Regions from separate parts of the Vibrio sp. YT-19(2023) genome, predicted to be linked through region 2. Evidence: predicted binding sites of a transcription regulator. Region 2 holds the regulator's gene; each other region holds the start of a gene.

Region 1 (5,032 bases), on a different contig from region 2:
CGAACCGAAACAGGACCAATAGAGATTAAAACCGGATCAATATTGGGAAATTCAATATATCCCTGAGACATAAATCATTCTCTTCTTATCACAACAAAATAAATATACCCAAGTAACCTCTAGATGCTTGGTTCAGCGAGAATGACTTGGGTACAAACTTAGAGCAGCATGGTCGCTGCAACAAACATTAAGAACACCGCGAATATCTTTTTTAATACCGCAGTTGGAAGGCTAGTTGCGAGCTTCGCACCCACTTTTGTTGTGAGCATCGAGGCCATAGCAATCGCTAATAAAGCGGGAAGATAAACATAGCCAATACTGTATGAAGGTAAGCCTTCCACTTTATAGCCATGTAAGATGAAGCCGATCATACCAGAAATAGCAATCACGCAACCACAAACGGAGGATGAGCCCACCGCTTTACGCATCTCTATCCCATGTTTATTTAAAAATGGTACCGACAGTGAGCCACCACCAATACCAGCAAGGCTTGATACGACACCAATTCCCGTGCCGTAAACTACAGTCACAGGGCTGCTCGGCATAGGTTTACTGCTCGTAACTTTAATGGAACGAAACATTTGTACTGACAGGCAAAGAACAATGACACCAAACACTTTCGGCAAATAGTGTGTAGGGATCCACTCAGCAATATTGGCACCAACAAAGCCACCAATGACCACACCAGGCATCAACCATTTTACGACAAACATATCGACATTGCCGAGCTTAAGGTGATTCATCGCCGATGAGCCAGACGTGACAATAATACTCGCTAACGAAGTGGCTAAGGCCATGTGCATACTCATTTCTGGAGAGATCCCAGCAAGAGGAAGCAAATACAACAAGGCAGGAACAACAATCAAACCACCACCGATACCGAGTAACCCCGCCATCACACCCACAAAAGCGCCTAGCGCCAACAATAACAAAAATAAAGAGACGGTCACGATTTCCTACTTTTTACCTGCGCGGATAAAGCCCGCAAAGCCCTGTTGAATGAAGAAGTCATGCATCATTTGATGAATGTCCTCCCCATAGGACTTTGTCATTGCTTGCTCCGCTAATTTTTCTAATTCTTCTTGTTGACTATGACGAATCAAATATTTCACCTTAGCCACGTTGGAGGTGTTCATACTCAAACTGGTATACCCTAACCCAAGTAAGAGAAGAGCGCCAAATGGATCACCCGCTAGCTCACCACAAATACACACGGGCACCTGATATTTATCACACACCTCATGGATTTGCTTAAGCGCTAACAGTACCGCAGGATGCATAGATTCATAGACATCCGCTACGCGCGAATTGTTCCTATCTACCGCTAATAAATACTGAGTTAAATCGTTTGTCCCGACAGAAACAAAATCAACACGGTGAGCAATCGTTGGCAACAGATACACCATCGATGGTACTTCAATCATGACCCCAATTTGTGGGAATTGAATTCTATCATCAAGCAAAACGGCTTCGCTGTGAGCTTGATTAATCAAGCTAATGGCATCGTCTAGCTCTTTTACCCCTGACACCATTGGCAATAAGATACTTAAGTTTCCGCTTTCTGCACTCGCTCTTAACATTGCACGCAGCTGGATCAAGAAAATGTCTGGATGATCCAATGTAAAACGAATGCCACGCCAGCCTAGAAACGGATTATCTTCTTCGATGGGCAAATACGGCAAAGGTTTGTCACCACCAATATCCAAAGTACGCATCACTACTCGTTGATTCGGATAGCTGTTAAGTATTGCTTGGTATTGATGATACTGCTCATCTTCCGAAGGAAAGTGATGCTGAAGTAAAAATGCAATCTCAGTTCGGTACAACCCAACACCATCAACACCTGTGTTGATGGCAATATTACTGTCTGCACTGAGTCCCGCATTCAGCATAATTTCGATATGGTGATTATCTTGCGTAACCGCAGGGAGTGCGAGGTCCTTGTTTACCATGGCAAACAATTCAGACTCTTCGCTTACTAAGCTGCGATACTCTCGCAACAACTGGCGGTTTGGCTCTAAGAAGATCTCACCCGTATAGCCGTCGACTATCCCGAGTTTGCCATTCACCACATCCGGATTAATGTTGGCGCCCATGACTGCAGGGACCCCAAGAGCTCGAGATAAAATGGCAGCGTGAGAGTTTGCGCCTCCCTCTAATGATACGACGGCTAACAAGAACTCTTTAGGTACAGAAGCGAGCAAGGTGGCAGTGAGTTCATTCGCCACCAAAATAATGGGACGATCAATTGCAGAATTTTCTTGCTCGCTGTTGTGCAGAAAATAGAGCAGCCTTTGCCCTAACTCTCGGATATCTTGCGCTCTTTCACGCATGTATACATCCGACATTCTGGCAAATCGATTCGAGTATGACTCTACAACTTGGCGTAACGCCCAGTCTGCCCTGTCTCCTTTTTCAATCTGCTTCTTCAAATCACCGCGAAGCATCGGATCATTCAGTAAGTGAGTAAACAGATCGAAGATCGCCAGAGCATCTTTGTTGATTTCACTGTCCAGTTTTTTCCGCATACGGCGAAAGTCATTTAACGCTCGCTCTATGGCCACCAGTAGTGTCTCGTGCTCGCGTTCCTTATCTAACGTGGACGAAGGGAAAATATCCGATAAACTCGGCTGGGTATTGTCGAACCAAAACTCTCCAATCGCGACACCAGTAGACGCAGGCAAACCTTTTAATACCGTGGGTTTAGATGCTAACTGCCAATGCCCAAGATTCTGCGCATGTGCAATGAGCACCGCTAACTGAGCGGATAAAGTAACAAGAAACGATTCTTCCATTTCACTAAACAAGCGCGGCGTTTTTTGTTGGATCACCAACACACCTAAAACTTGTTTACGATGAATGATTGGAGTAGCTAAAAAAGAGTGGTAAATCTGTTCGCCGAGTTGAGGAAAGAATTTGAACTCGGGGTGTTTTGAGGCTTCGGCAAGGTTAAGGGGTTCAGCGCTTCGTTTTACCAACCCAACCAAGCCTTCATTGAAGTTGATATGAATACTATCACCTTCAAAAATAAGGCCTTGAGTTGCCATTAACTCAAGGCGCTGCATTTCTTCATTAGCAAGATAGATAGTACAGCACTCAGTACTAAGGGCAGCACAAGTCTCTTTCACCAATATATCGAGTGCCAGATGCACATCATCGACCCTGGAGACTTTCTCAACTATTTCCCTTAGCTGACTGAGCATGATTATCCTCTACGTTGCTTTTTTCTTTTCCCTTTCGCTTTTCTCTCTCGAAAAGGCATGGCTAAGGATGCAAATTCTTTCATCGCTCGTCGATAAACATCTCGCTTGAAAGAAACAACTTGCCTAACTGGATACCAGTAACTTACCCAGCGCCAACCATCAAATTCAGGGGATTTTCCGCGTTGCATATTAATGCGAGACTCATCGCATTCTAATCTCAGCAGAAACCATTTCTGTTTTTGGCCGATACAAACAGGCTTGGAGTCCCAACGCACCAATCGCTTTGGTAGCTTATATCTTAACCAATGACGACTTGTTGCAATGATCTTAACGTCTTTTTTCGTTAAACCGACTTCTTCGTATAACTCCCTGAACATGGCTTGTTCAGGGGTTTCACCTTCGTCAATCCCACCTTGTGGAAATTGCCATGAGTGTTGCCCGTATCGTTTAGCCCAGAAGACCTGACCATGGTTATTACATATCACAATACCAACATTAAGTCGGTAACCATCGCCATCTATCACTGGCTAACCTCTATGAATAAATTTTTTATTACCGTGATTTTTCCACATATCCCCATTACTAGCAAACTTACTGATGTGATATGAGCAAGATTTATTACCTTTTCACCATTTTTGGATATCTTTTAATCAAACCATACCTTATCAACACAAGAGTGAGACATTGCCCACATTTATTCACCTTTTCTGTGAATAACTTTGTGAAGAATTCAATTCAAATGAGTAATTCAGTTCAATCCCATCAAAAGCAAAACAAATGAAGAAACAAAAAAACAAACATAAAATATTGATAAAAAAGCATTTATTTTTAAAAATAACGATAATTCGATCTTCAGTTTCTTGATGATCTTTTCACCAAACTCAGATCGGTCAAAGATCCACCAACAGGCTATTTATCCACACTCACCTGCTATTCGTTTAGATGATTACAACAAAATCAACCCCAAAAATGCATTTTAACCCCTGTTTATTCATACAGACCTCGTCAGGATCTTATCAATACCTCCTCCACCTGTGGATAAGTTATGAATTGATCGTTCTTACACCGCCTCGGTGAAATCTTAAACAGTAGATTTGGTCGGAGTTTGATAAACTATATTTTTTGTAATACCACCTTGTAACTATGAAACCAGAACCACAAACAGAAGCAGAGCTATTGGAACGAGCGCATGATATGGCAGGACTCAGTTTTGCTGAGTTGGCCGCCGAGGCGAATATGATTGTTCCTGAAAACTTAAAACGTGATAAAGGTTGGGTGGGTCAATTACTCGAATGGCACTTGGGCGCTCCAGCTGGCAGTAAACCTCAACAAGATTTCGCAAAACTAGGGATCGAGTTGAAAAGTATTCCGATCAGTTACTCTGGCAAACCTTTAGAAACAACCTTTGTTTCTGTGGCGCCCCTCACTGGCGTTCATGGTCTTACATGGGAAACAAGTCATGTTCGAAACAAGCTATCTCGTGTCCTTTGGGTACCCGTAGAAGGAGAACGAGAAATCCCACTCCCTGAAAGACGTGTGGGCAGTCCACTCATTTGGTCACCAGATGAAGAAGAAGAGCGGATTTTGCGAAATGACTGGGAAGAGTTAATGGAGATGATCGTCTTGGGAAGATTTGATCAAATTTCCGCCAGACACGGAGAAGCGCTGCATCTTCGCCCTAAAGCCGCAAATGCAAAAGCGCTCACCGAAGCATACAACTCAAATGGTAAGCCGATGAAAACTCTGCCCCGAGGCTTTTACCTTAGAACACAGTTTACTGAACAGATCTTACTCAAGCACTACATTAACACTCAACCAGAATAAAACTA
Region 2 (5,032 bases):
CGTGCTACGACCGATGACTTGTACTTAGTGCATGATCGACAAGTTGCTCCGTTCGACGGTGATTTAAATGACTATTATAAATGGTTAACCGAACAACAAAGAGCGGAACGCAAAGAAGCGCAGGCTGCGCAGCCAAGCAAAGATACGGCCAACAGCGCAGCTGCGAAGAAAGAGCAAAAACGTCGCGATGCAGAGTTTCGAAAACAGACAGCGCCAATTCGCAAAACGCTGACACAACTAGAAAATAAAATGGATAAGTTAGGTGCTGCACTGGCCGAAGCTGAAGAACAATTGGCGGACAACTCACTGTATGCGGCCGAAAATAAAGCTAAACTTAACCAAGTGCTGGCACTTCAAGCTTCCAGTAAAGCTGAGCTCGAAGAAATTGAAATGGAATGGATGTCTGCTCAAGAAACGTTGGAGCAGATGGAGCTAGAGTTTAATCAATGAGTAATCAACACGCTGAATACACACTCACCCTAGAACACCTTTGGCAGTTTAGTCTGCAATTTTATGGTGTGCGAGAAGTGAAAGAGGCGTGTTTATCATTACAGAACAATTATCACGGTAACGTGAACCTACTCCTGCTGCTCAGATGGCTCGATGAGCAGCAACTCATTTTCCAAGAAAAAGACTGGCCCTTGGTGCAAGACTGTCTAGGTAGGAGCGAAACTTTACTTCACTCCTTTCGCGACCTTCGTCGCCACCTTAAGTCTCAAGTCAATGACGCTTTGTATCGTGAGACCTTGCAGTTTGAGCTGCAACTAGAAAAGCAGCAACAAGCGGATTTGGTGGACTGCATTAACTCACTTGCACTACTCAAAAATGATGGTGACCCACTGACGTTGAGATACTGTCGTCAACTCGGTGGGGAGCATTTGCAGCAAGCCTTTGCTATGCCGGTGCCAAACATTCAACCACCAAAACGCCCATAAATCTGTAGAATACCTATAATCTTTATAAAGGATTATATTAATAAGTTCTTCAACGGACACCGAAGGACCGCATAAGAGCAGTTAGGTATGACACAATTTTTCGCAGCCGCCGGGATCAAAAACCCGCATCTCCAAACGCTTTTGCCGCGTTTTATTCGCAAAAAAGCGTTGTTTACGCCGATTTGGCAAACCCTCGATACATCCGATGGCGACTTTCTCGATCTCGCGTGGAGCGAGGACCCAACCCAAGAGCCTGCACAAAAAAAACCGATTTTTGTTTTATTTCATGGATTAGAGGGGTGCTTCTATAGCCCTTATGCCAATGGGCTAATGAATGCATTTGCTCAATCTGGATGGCTGTCGGTGATGATGCATTTCCGCGGTTGTAGCGGTAAGCCAAACAAGAAAGCTCGCGCCTATCATTCTGGTGAAGTGACTGACGCCCGCCACTTCTTAGAGCACCTTGAGCAACGCTTTCCTGATAATCCCAAAGTTGCGGTTGGTATTTCTCTTGGCGGTAACATGTTGGCGAATTATTTAGCCCAATATAAAGACCACCCTATTTTGAATGCAGCGACTATTATCTCAGCGCCTTTAGACCTAGCGGCGTGTGCAAACCGTATTGAACAAGGCTTTTCGAAAGTGTATCGCCGTTACCTGCTTTCTTCACTGAAACGTAACGCGTTACAAAAGCATCATCTACTGCACGGCGAGCTTGCGCTGTCCTACAACTCAATAAAACGTGTCACACGGCTGTATGAATTCGATGATTTGATCACCGCACCATTGCATGGCTTTAAAGACGCACAAGATTATTACGATCAATGTTCAGGCTTAAGTAAATTACAACAGATCACGCTACCGACACTGATCATCCATGCCAAAGACGATCCGTTCATGACCGATGATGTGATACCGAAGTTTGTTCTGCCAGATAACATTGATTACCGTCTCTTTGAACACGGTGGCCATGTTGGCTTCCTGACAGGAACGGCGTTAAAACCTAAGTTTTGGTTGGAGGAAGCGCTGCCCGCGTATTACGAAAGTATCGCCGCAGATTACCTTTCTGCTGTATCCAAGCAACGAACGCAGTAAACTAGCCGCTCATCATAAAAGTTAGAGGTATTTATGATCATTCCATGGCAAGACATTGCGCCGGAAACATTGGAAAACTTAATTCGTGAATTCGTCTTACGCGAAGGAACGGATTACGGAACCGTCGAGGTTTCTTTGCAAGACAAAATTGATCAAGTTAAAGCTCAATTGGAAAAAGGTGAAGCGGTTATCGTGTTCTCTGAGCTACACGAAACCGTCGATATTCAGCATAAAACAAAATTTTAGACCCTTCACATTTTACCGTATCCCACTCGATGATAAGGTATTGTTACGTGCTATAGTGGGATATCGACCGTGCAGTAGTAACTCTACTGCGCATTACAGGTAAGTAATTTTCGACAAGGTTTGTCATGTCAGCTAAACACCCAATTATTGCGGTTACTGGTTCGTCCGGTGCCGGCACGACCACTACATCTGAAGCCTTCCGTAAAATGTTCAATATGATGAACGTTAAACCCGCATGGGTTGAAGGCGATAGCTTCCATCGCTTTACTCGCCCAGAAATGGACATCGAAATCCGCAAAGCCCGCGAGCAAGGTCGACACATTAGCTACTTTGGCCCACAAGCTAATGACTTCCCGGGATTAGAAGAGTTTTTCCGTAAGTTCGGGCATGACGGCACTGGCAGCGTGCGCCGTTATCTGCACACGTTTGACGAAGCGGTTCCCTACAATCAAATGCCAGGCACGTTTACACCGTGGCAAGACTTACCCGAAAACAGCGACGTGCTGTTTTATGAAGGGTTACATGGTGGCGTGGTCGATGGCGAGGTTAATGTTGCTCAACATGTGGATTTCTTAATTGGCATGGTGCCGATTGTGAACTTAGAGTGGATCCAAAAATTCGTACGTGACACTCGCGATCGCGGCCATTCGCGTGAAGCGGTAATGGACTCAATCGTGCGATCCATGGACGATTACCTCAACTATATCACTCCGCAGTTTTCTCGTACTCACATCAACTTCCAGCGCGTACCGACCGTTGATACTTCCAACCCACTTAATGCAAAAGGCATCCCTAGTTTGGATGAGAGTTTTGTGGTGATTCGCCTACGCGGTATCAAGAATGTCGACTTCCCATATCTGCTGGCCATGATTGATGGCTCATTCATGTCACGCCACAACACGATTGTCGTACCCGGCGGTAAGATGAGCTTTGCAATGGAGCTCATAGTTCGGCCTATCCTACAACAGCTCATCGAAACAGGGAAAATTGGCTAAAAACCTGCCTGCGAAGATGTTTACTTTTCATACCGTGATCATGTGCACAGTTTTGCTTACAAAATCTCAATCATGGCACGATTAAAATCAAGAAATCGTTTTCGAAAAAGGATACTATTTCTTACCGAAACACAAGAGAGCTTGCAGCATATAAAAAGTGCTCTTATTCTAGTAGGCCTAATTCAGGCTTAGCTAAAATATGGATAGCGCAAGCGTACCCTGCAGAGGAAGTGAGATATTATGGTTCTAGGTAAACCTCAAACCGACCCAACATTAGAGTGGTTTCTTTCACACTGTCATATTCATAAGTACCCTTCAAAGAGCACGCTAATTCACGCGGGCGAAAAGGCAGAAACTTTGTACTACATCGTTAAAGGTTCTGTTGCGGTTCTTATCAAAGACGAAGAAGGTAAGGAGATGATCCTTTCTTACCTAAACCAAGGAGACTTTATTGGTGAACTTGGTCTATTCGAGGAAGACCAAGAGCGCACAGCTTGGGTCCGTGCTAAATCTCCTTGTGAAGTTGCTGAAATTTCTTTCAAGAAGTTCCGTCAGCTTATCCAAGTAAACCCAGACATCCTAATGCGTCTTTCTGCGCAGATGGCTCGTCGTCTTCAAGTAACTAGCCAAAAAGTGGGTGACCTGGCGTTCCTAGACGTAACTGGTCGTATCGCTCAGACGCTTCTGAACCTTGCAAAACAACCAGACGCAATGACTCACCCAGACGGCATGCAAATCAAGATCACTCGTCAAGAAATCGGTCAAATTGTTGGCTGTTCTCGTGAGACAGTAGGTCGTATCTTGAAGATGCTAGAAGAGCAGAACCTAATCTCTGCTCACGGTAAAACCATCGTGGTTTACGGTACTCGTTAATCTCGAACTAGAGTGACACGAACAAAATTATAAAAGCCACCAATGGCAACATTGGTGGCTTTTTATTTGCTCATGACCAAATGAGATAGGGTGCAGCGAACACTAATGAGTAAGCTTAACAGGTTAACCCTAAAACTTAGCCATTCGTACTTTCAAAGATTTTGTCAGCTGAAGCAGCCACGAAACCTGGGTACAAATCACCATTTTCCATCGGATAGCGCTTAGCAAATTCATAAAACCCGCCAGGGATAATTTCAGTGCCTTCGCTAAAACGAACCGCTACTTTATCTGCCATGGTCGATGACTGCTCTAGCAACACCTCAGGAGTGCCCTTCACTTCACCACCATTTTCATTAATGGTAAACCCAGCGGTACGCAGATGATTGTTTACCTGCTTCACTTCTTCATATTCATTGAGCTGGTTAACGCTCACCGTGAAGTGGTTTGCTCCGTAACCATGCGCCGCAAGCCAAGATGCGTACTCACTTTCTTTAGCCAACGTTTGGTAATCAGCAAAGCTTAAATCCCACAAGCGTCCACCATGTAAGAATGCGCTATCGTTCAGCTTGTCAGCATCGACTTGTGCCACCAAATTTTTCACAATCTCTTGTAGCTCAGGCGAGCACTCTTCAACTTTTAGCTCACTAATAAATACTTTAGGTTGCTTCGGATCTGGGTGCTCATAGTGCTTAGCAACTAGCTTTTTGCTTTCGAAAACGTAATCACCACACGCCTTGTAACCAATAGCTACAAATGGCTTAGCTAGAGTTTCAATACCAAGAGGCGCGATATTGAAGGTACGTAAAGCTATATGATCATTAATCAGAGGCTCATCTTCTTGAAGCAGCTGATGCACTTTAGCAGCCGAAGGGCAAAGACGTTGAATGT
Region 3 (5,032 bases), on a different contig from region 2:
GAATACTTTAAGAAAATCTGGCCTGTACTGACCTTCGCGTTTACATCTCGTAGCTCAGCAGCAACAATTCCACTAAACGTAGAAGCGCAAATCACCAAGCTTAACGTACCACCAGCGATTGCAAACCTATCAGCATCGTTTGGTGCCACTATCGGCCAAAACGGCTGTGCGGGTATCTATCCTGCAATGCTGGCAGTGATGGTAGCTCCAACAATGGGCATCAACCCACTTGATCTACACTTTATCCTGTCATTGATTGCGATTATCACCATCAGCTCATTTGGTATTGCAGGTGTCGGCGGCGGTGCGACGTTTGCAGCCTTGATTGTTCTTCCTGCAATGGGCTTACCTGTGACCATCGCAGCGCTGCTTATCTCTATTGAACCATTGATTGACATGGCACGTACCGCACTAAACGTTTCAGGCTCAATGACTGCGGGTACAATTGCTAGCCGAGTGCTGAAGTCACCAGAAAGTGAAGCAACATTGGAAGAAACACGAGCATAGAACTCAAATTCCTTCCAAAGCGATAAAACGTAAAATATCAAGCCGATGGTTCGCCATCGGCTTTTTTCATTTTCAAAAAATTCAACTTGCATCTTTCGTTGCTAGTCAAGGCGTTGAATGGTCTAATACTGTCATCGGTTTTGTAAACGGTAAGCAGAATGCACCAAGATAATCAGCCCACTTTTTTCTTCTTTGATTATGAGACATGGGGAACCAACCCCGCGAAAGATCGCCCAAGCCAGTTTGCTGGTGTTCGTACAGATGAAAACTTTAATATCATCGGCGAGCCTTTAGTCATGTACTGCCAGCCACCTGCTGATTATCTTCCGTCTCCTGAAGCTGCGCTTATTACTGGTATTACTCCGAAAAAAACGGTTCAAGAAGGCCTTTCTGAGCCAGAGTTTATCGCTAAGATTCACGCTGAACTCGCGAGACCAAATACCACCAGTTTAGGCTACAACAGCATTCGCTTTGATGACGAAGTGACCCGTTATACTTGTTATCGCAACTTTATCGATCCATACGCATGGAGTTGGCAAAACGGTAACTCGCGTTGGGATTTACTCGATGTACTACGCGCGTGCCATGCCCTTCGCCCAGAAGGCGTAGAATGGCCAGAAAACGAAGATGGCTTCACTAGCTTTAAATTAGAACACTTGTCTGTGGCTAACGGCATAGAACATAGTAACGCGCACGATGCCATGGCAGATGTGATTGCGACTATCGAAATGGCAAAGAAAGTAAAAGCAGCGCAACCAAAATTGTTTGATTACTTTTTTTCTATGCGCCAAAAGCGCAAGCTCAATGATTTAGTCGACATCGTCAACATGACACCGTTGATGCACGTTTCAGGCATGTTAGGGCGCGAATGCCAGTACACTAGCTGGATTGTGCCTGTTGCTTGGCATCCAACCAATAATAATGCCGTTATCACCATCGATTTAGCGAAAGACCCTCAACCTATTCTTGAGCTATCCGCAGAAGAGCTGCACGAAAGACTCTACACTAAGCGCGAAGATCTTGGTGAATTGCTACCAGTGCCAGTTAAACTAGTTCATTTGAACAAATGCCCTATTCTCGCCCCTGCAAAAACGTTAACGGCTGAAAATGCAGAGTCTATTGGCATTGATCGCCAGCAATGTCTCGCTAATCTCGCTTTGTTGCGCCAACATCCTGAAATTAGAGAAAAGCTGATTAGCCTCTTTTCAGTCGAGCGTAAATTCGATAAAAGTGATGACGTCGATACACAGCTTTACGACGGGTTCTTTTCTCCGGCTGATCGCGCAGCTATGGATATCATTCGAGAAACCGACCCGAATAATCTTGCTGCATTAGACATTGAATTTGATGACAAGCGTATTAAACCTCTATTGTTCCGCTATCGTGCGCGTAACTTCCCAGGCACATTAGACGAGCAAGAACAAAGACGCTGGGCACTACACTGTCGAGAAGTGTTTGAAAGCCAAATTGAAGAGTACATGCTGAATTTAGAAAACTTAGTTCACGAACATGAAAGTGACGAAAAGAAGATTGCGATATTAAAATCCGTGTACTGTTATGTAGAGAGCTTAGCTTCCTAACTCCTCCTAATACAAGCGCACCTTATGGTGTGCTTGTTGTTTATATACTGTCAAAATGATTAAAGAACGATTCTTACAACTGATCCAACTGCTCATTTCAATCTTCCTCATCATGGGAGCACTTGGCATCGGAATTACCATTCAAAAGTTCACTGGCGTTTCCGTTCCAGGAAGTGTCATCGGTATGCTCGTACTGTTTTTCTCCATGACTCTTGGGCTTGTAAAAGTCGACTGGGTCAAACCGGGCGCCACGCTATTTATCCGCTATATGATCTTATTGTTCGTTCCTATTAGCGTGGGATTAATGCAACATTTCGATATGCTACTCGCTAATGCCCTCCCTATCATTGCTAGCGCAGTTGGAGGCTCACTCATTGTACTAGTCAGCCTCGCTTGGCTGCTGGACTACTTGTTAAAGGAGAAGCACTGATATGTGGTTAGTTGTTACCATTGCGGTTTTTCTTGTCGCGCGCCAAATTGCAATCAAAGTGAATAATCCTCTAGCAAATCCTTTGCTGATCAGTATTGCAGTGCTCATTCCTTTGCTTACTTACTTAAATGTACCGTTTGAAACGTATTATGCGGATAACGAAGGGATCAGTTTTTTACTTCAACCAGCCGTAGTTGCTCTGGCTTATCCACTATATGAACAACTACCACAGATTAAAGCAAACTGGCGAATCATCACTTTTGCTTGCACAGTAGGCAGTGTGATGTCGATGATGACAACCACCTTGATCGCAGTCGCTTTCAAAGCGGATATCAGTTTAATCGCAAGTCTAGTGGGTAAATCCGTCACTACGCCAATAGCAATGGAAATTTCGAGTCACCTCGGTGGTGAAGCTGCCGTTGCGGCGATCTTGGTTCTGATTGTTGGTTTATTGGGCGCGATTTTGGCATACCCAATTTACAACTTAATTGGAATTAAACACCCGATTGCACGTGGCCTAACAATGGGTACCGTGTCTCATGCCTTAGGCACCGCGACATGTGCAGAGAAACAGCCCATTGATGCCGCGTTCTCATCACTCGCATTGGTTTTATGTGGGATCATAACTTCTATTTTGGCTCCAAGTTTTTTTGCTTTGGCGGTCTGGCTATATCAATAGTTAAGCGCTCTCGGTCTGCCCTCCTTCCGGCAGGCCGTAGCCTTTCCGCTTCTTCCTTACCCTTTTCAAAACCCTATCTTATCTATCAACCTCACCCAGTAATATCGTGAAGGGACTTGATCGAGATATACATTCATAGCGTTAGCATTCTAGCTGCTACCACTCGCTCTAGATTACGTAGGTATAAAGTAGCATAGCGGTAAAAGTCGCGTTGGCAACATACTCCTGCTCCTTGGTCATATGAATATATACTGATATGGTTAATTGTGAGACGGAGATAACGCTTCACACCTGTGCAATCGAATAAATGTGTGAGCTCACTCTAATTATGTAACGGAATTATCAATTGCATTATTTATCGTGATCTAACGCACGGAACATTTCTATCTTTCACATAGAATAACTGTCCATGCAATAACAAGGATTCAACATGAAAAGTCGCATTGAACAGGCGCTAGCAGGCGCTCCAGAAGCACTTTCCAAACAACTTGCTCCTATCATCCAAGCTGATGATTTTGATGCTACGCTTTCAGTTCAACAATTTGAGCAGTTGCTTTCAGCTACCGGTCTATCAGACAAAGAGCTTCGTGTTGCGCTACTTCCTTTTGCCGCAGCGTACTCCTATGCTCCCCTTTCTGACTTTTATGTCGGCGCTATCGTTCGTGGTCTTTCAGGTCGCCTTTACTTCGGTGCCAACATGGAATTCTTTGGTGTACAGTTGGGTCAAACGGTTCACGCAGAGCAGTCTGCGATTAGCCATGCTTGGATGAAAGGAGAACGTGGTGTTAAGGATATCACTATCAACTTCAGCCCATGTGGTCACTGCCGCCAGTTCATGAATGAGTTATCTACCGCAAACGAGCTTAAAATCCAGCTCCCAGAACGTGAAGAAAAGTCACTTCATGAATACCTGCCTGAAGCCTTTGGACCAAACGATCTCGGTATCGAGTCCGGCTTAATGGCAGAAGTTAAACACCAATTCTCATGTGATGATGAAGACGCACTCATCCAAAGTGCAGTTGAAGCGATGAACATGAGCCACTCTCCATACACCAACAACTTGAGTGGTTTAGCATTAGAGATGACTAGCGGCCGTGTATTCCAAGGTGCTTATGCAGAAAATGCAGCGTTTAATCCTAGCTTGCCACCGCTACAAGTTGCGCTAATCCAAGTTTTACTTGCGGGTGAAACCTTTGACAGCATCAAAGCCGCTGCATTGGTAGAAAACTCTGAAGGTAAGATCAGTCACTTAGCCGATACGCAATCAACGTTGGAAGCGTTGAATCCAGATATTCCGCTTAGTTTTGTCAACGTATAAACGACAAATTCAACAAAAAGCTCTACAACATGTAGAGCTTTTTTATTACCTAAAAACCAAAAGCAAACGTTTGCTTTGTCATAAAACTTCAGTATGATCTCCTGCAATTTCTGTCTCATCACTCTATTTTGTAAGGGAACACTATGTTTGGCACTGCAACTAGCGCAAATGCTACCCGTGTATTACTTTTAGGCTCTGGCGAACTCGGTAAAGAAGTCGCCCTTGAATGCCAGAGACTTGGTTTAGAAGTGATTGCTTGTGATCGCTATGCCAATGCTCCAGCGATGCAAGTTGCTCACCGTAGTTATGTTATCGACATGTTAGATGGGAACGCCTTAGAAGAAGTTATTACGAAGGAACAACCTACTTACGTCGTACCAGAAATTGAAGCCATCGCAACCGGCAAACTGGTAGAGCTTGAAGAAAAAGGACTGAATGTTGTTCCAACCGCTAAGGCAACCAGGCTAACAATGAATCGTGAAGGTATCCGACGTTTGGCAGCAGAAGAACTGGAATTG

Evidence for each region. Region 2 encodes CRP, which controls carbon source genes, mostly activating them, when cyclic AMP is high. Its sites were predicted from a motif close to TGTGANNNNNNTCACA; they were not measured.
Region 1: a site for CRP is predicted at 3,881-3,896, ahead of rppH (RNA pyrophosphohydrolase). Genes of this name have one in related genera too.
Region 3: a site for CRP is predicted at 3,507-3,522, ahead of cdd (cytidine deaminase). Genes of this name have one in related genera too.

Annotation. Positions count from the first base shown of each region.
Region 1 covers NZ_JAWOQN010000006.1:42,098-47,129, forward strand. Annotated here, with positions in the region: gene lgt (prolipoprotein diacylglyceryl transferase) at 1-71, opposite strand, end outside; gene R7E78_RS06165 (sulfite exporter TauE/SafE family protein) at 159-950, opposite strand; gene ptsP (phosphoenolpyruvate--protein phosphotransferase) at 957-3,203, opposite strand; gene rppH (RNA pyrophosphohydrolase) at 3,206-3,727, opposite strand; gene mutH (DNA mismatch repair endonuclease MutH) at 4,347-5,027, shown strand.
Region 2 covers NZ_JAWOQN010000034.1:30,235-35,266, reverse strand. Annotated here, with positions in the region: gene R7E78_RS19970 (ABC transporter ATP-binding protein) at 1-450, shown strand, start outside; gene R7E78_RS19965 (TIGR02444 family protein) at 447-935, shown strand; gene R7E78_RS19960 (hydrolase) at 1,023-2,030, shown strand; gene R7E78_RS19955 (YheU family protein) at 2,064-2,276, shown strand; gene R7E78_RS19950 (phosphoribulokinase) at 2,402-3,271, shown strand; gene crp (cAMP-activated global transcriptional regulator CRP) at 3,512-4,144, shown strand; gene R7E78_RS19940 (DUF1338 domain-containing protein) at 4,281-5,032, opposite strand, start outside.
Region 3 covers NZ_JAWOQN010000020.1:37,607-42,638, reverse strand. Annotated here, with positions in the region: gene R7E78_RS15605 (L-cystine transporter) at 1-507, shown strand, start outside; gene sbcB (exodeoxyribonuclease I) at 666-2,087, shown strand; gene R7E78_RS15595 (CidA/LrgA family protein) at 2,143-2,517, shown strand; gene R7E78_RS15590 (LrgB family protein) at 2,519-3,196, shown strand; gene cdd (cytidine deaminase) at 3,627-4,514, shown strand; gene purT (formate-dependent phosphoribosylglycinamide formyltransferase) at 4,658-5,032, shown strand, end outside.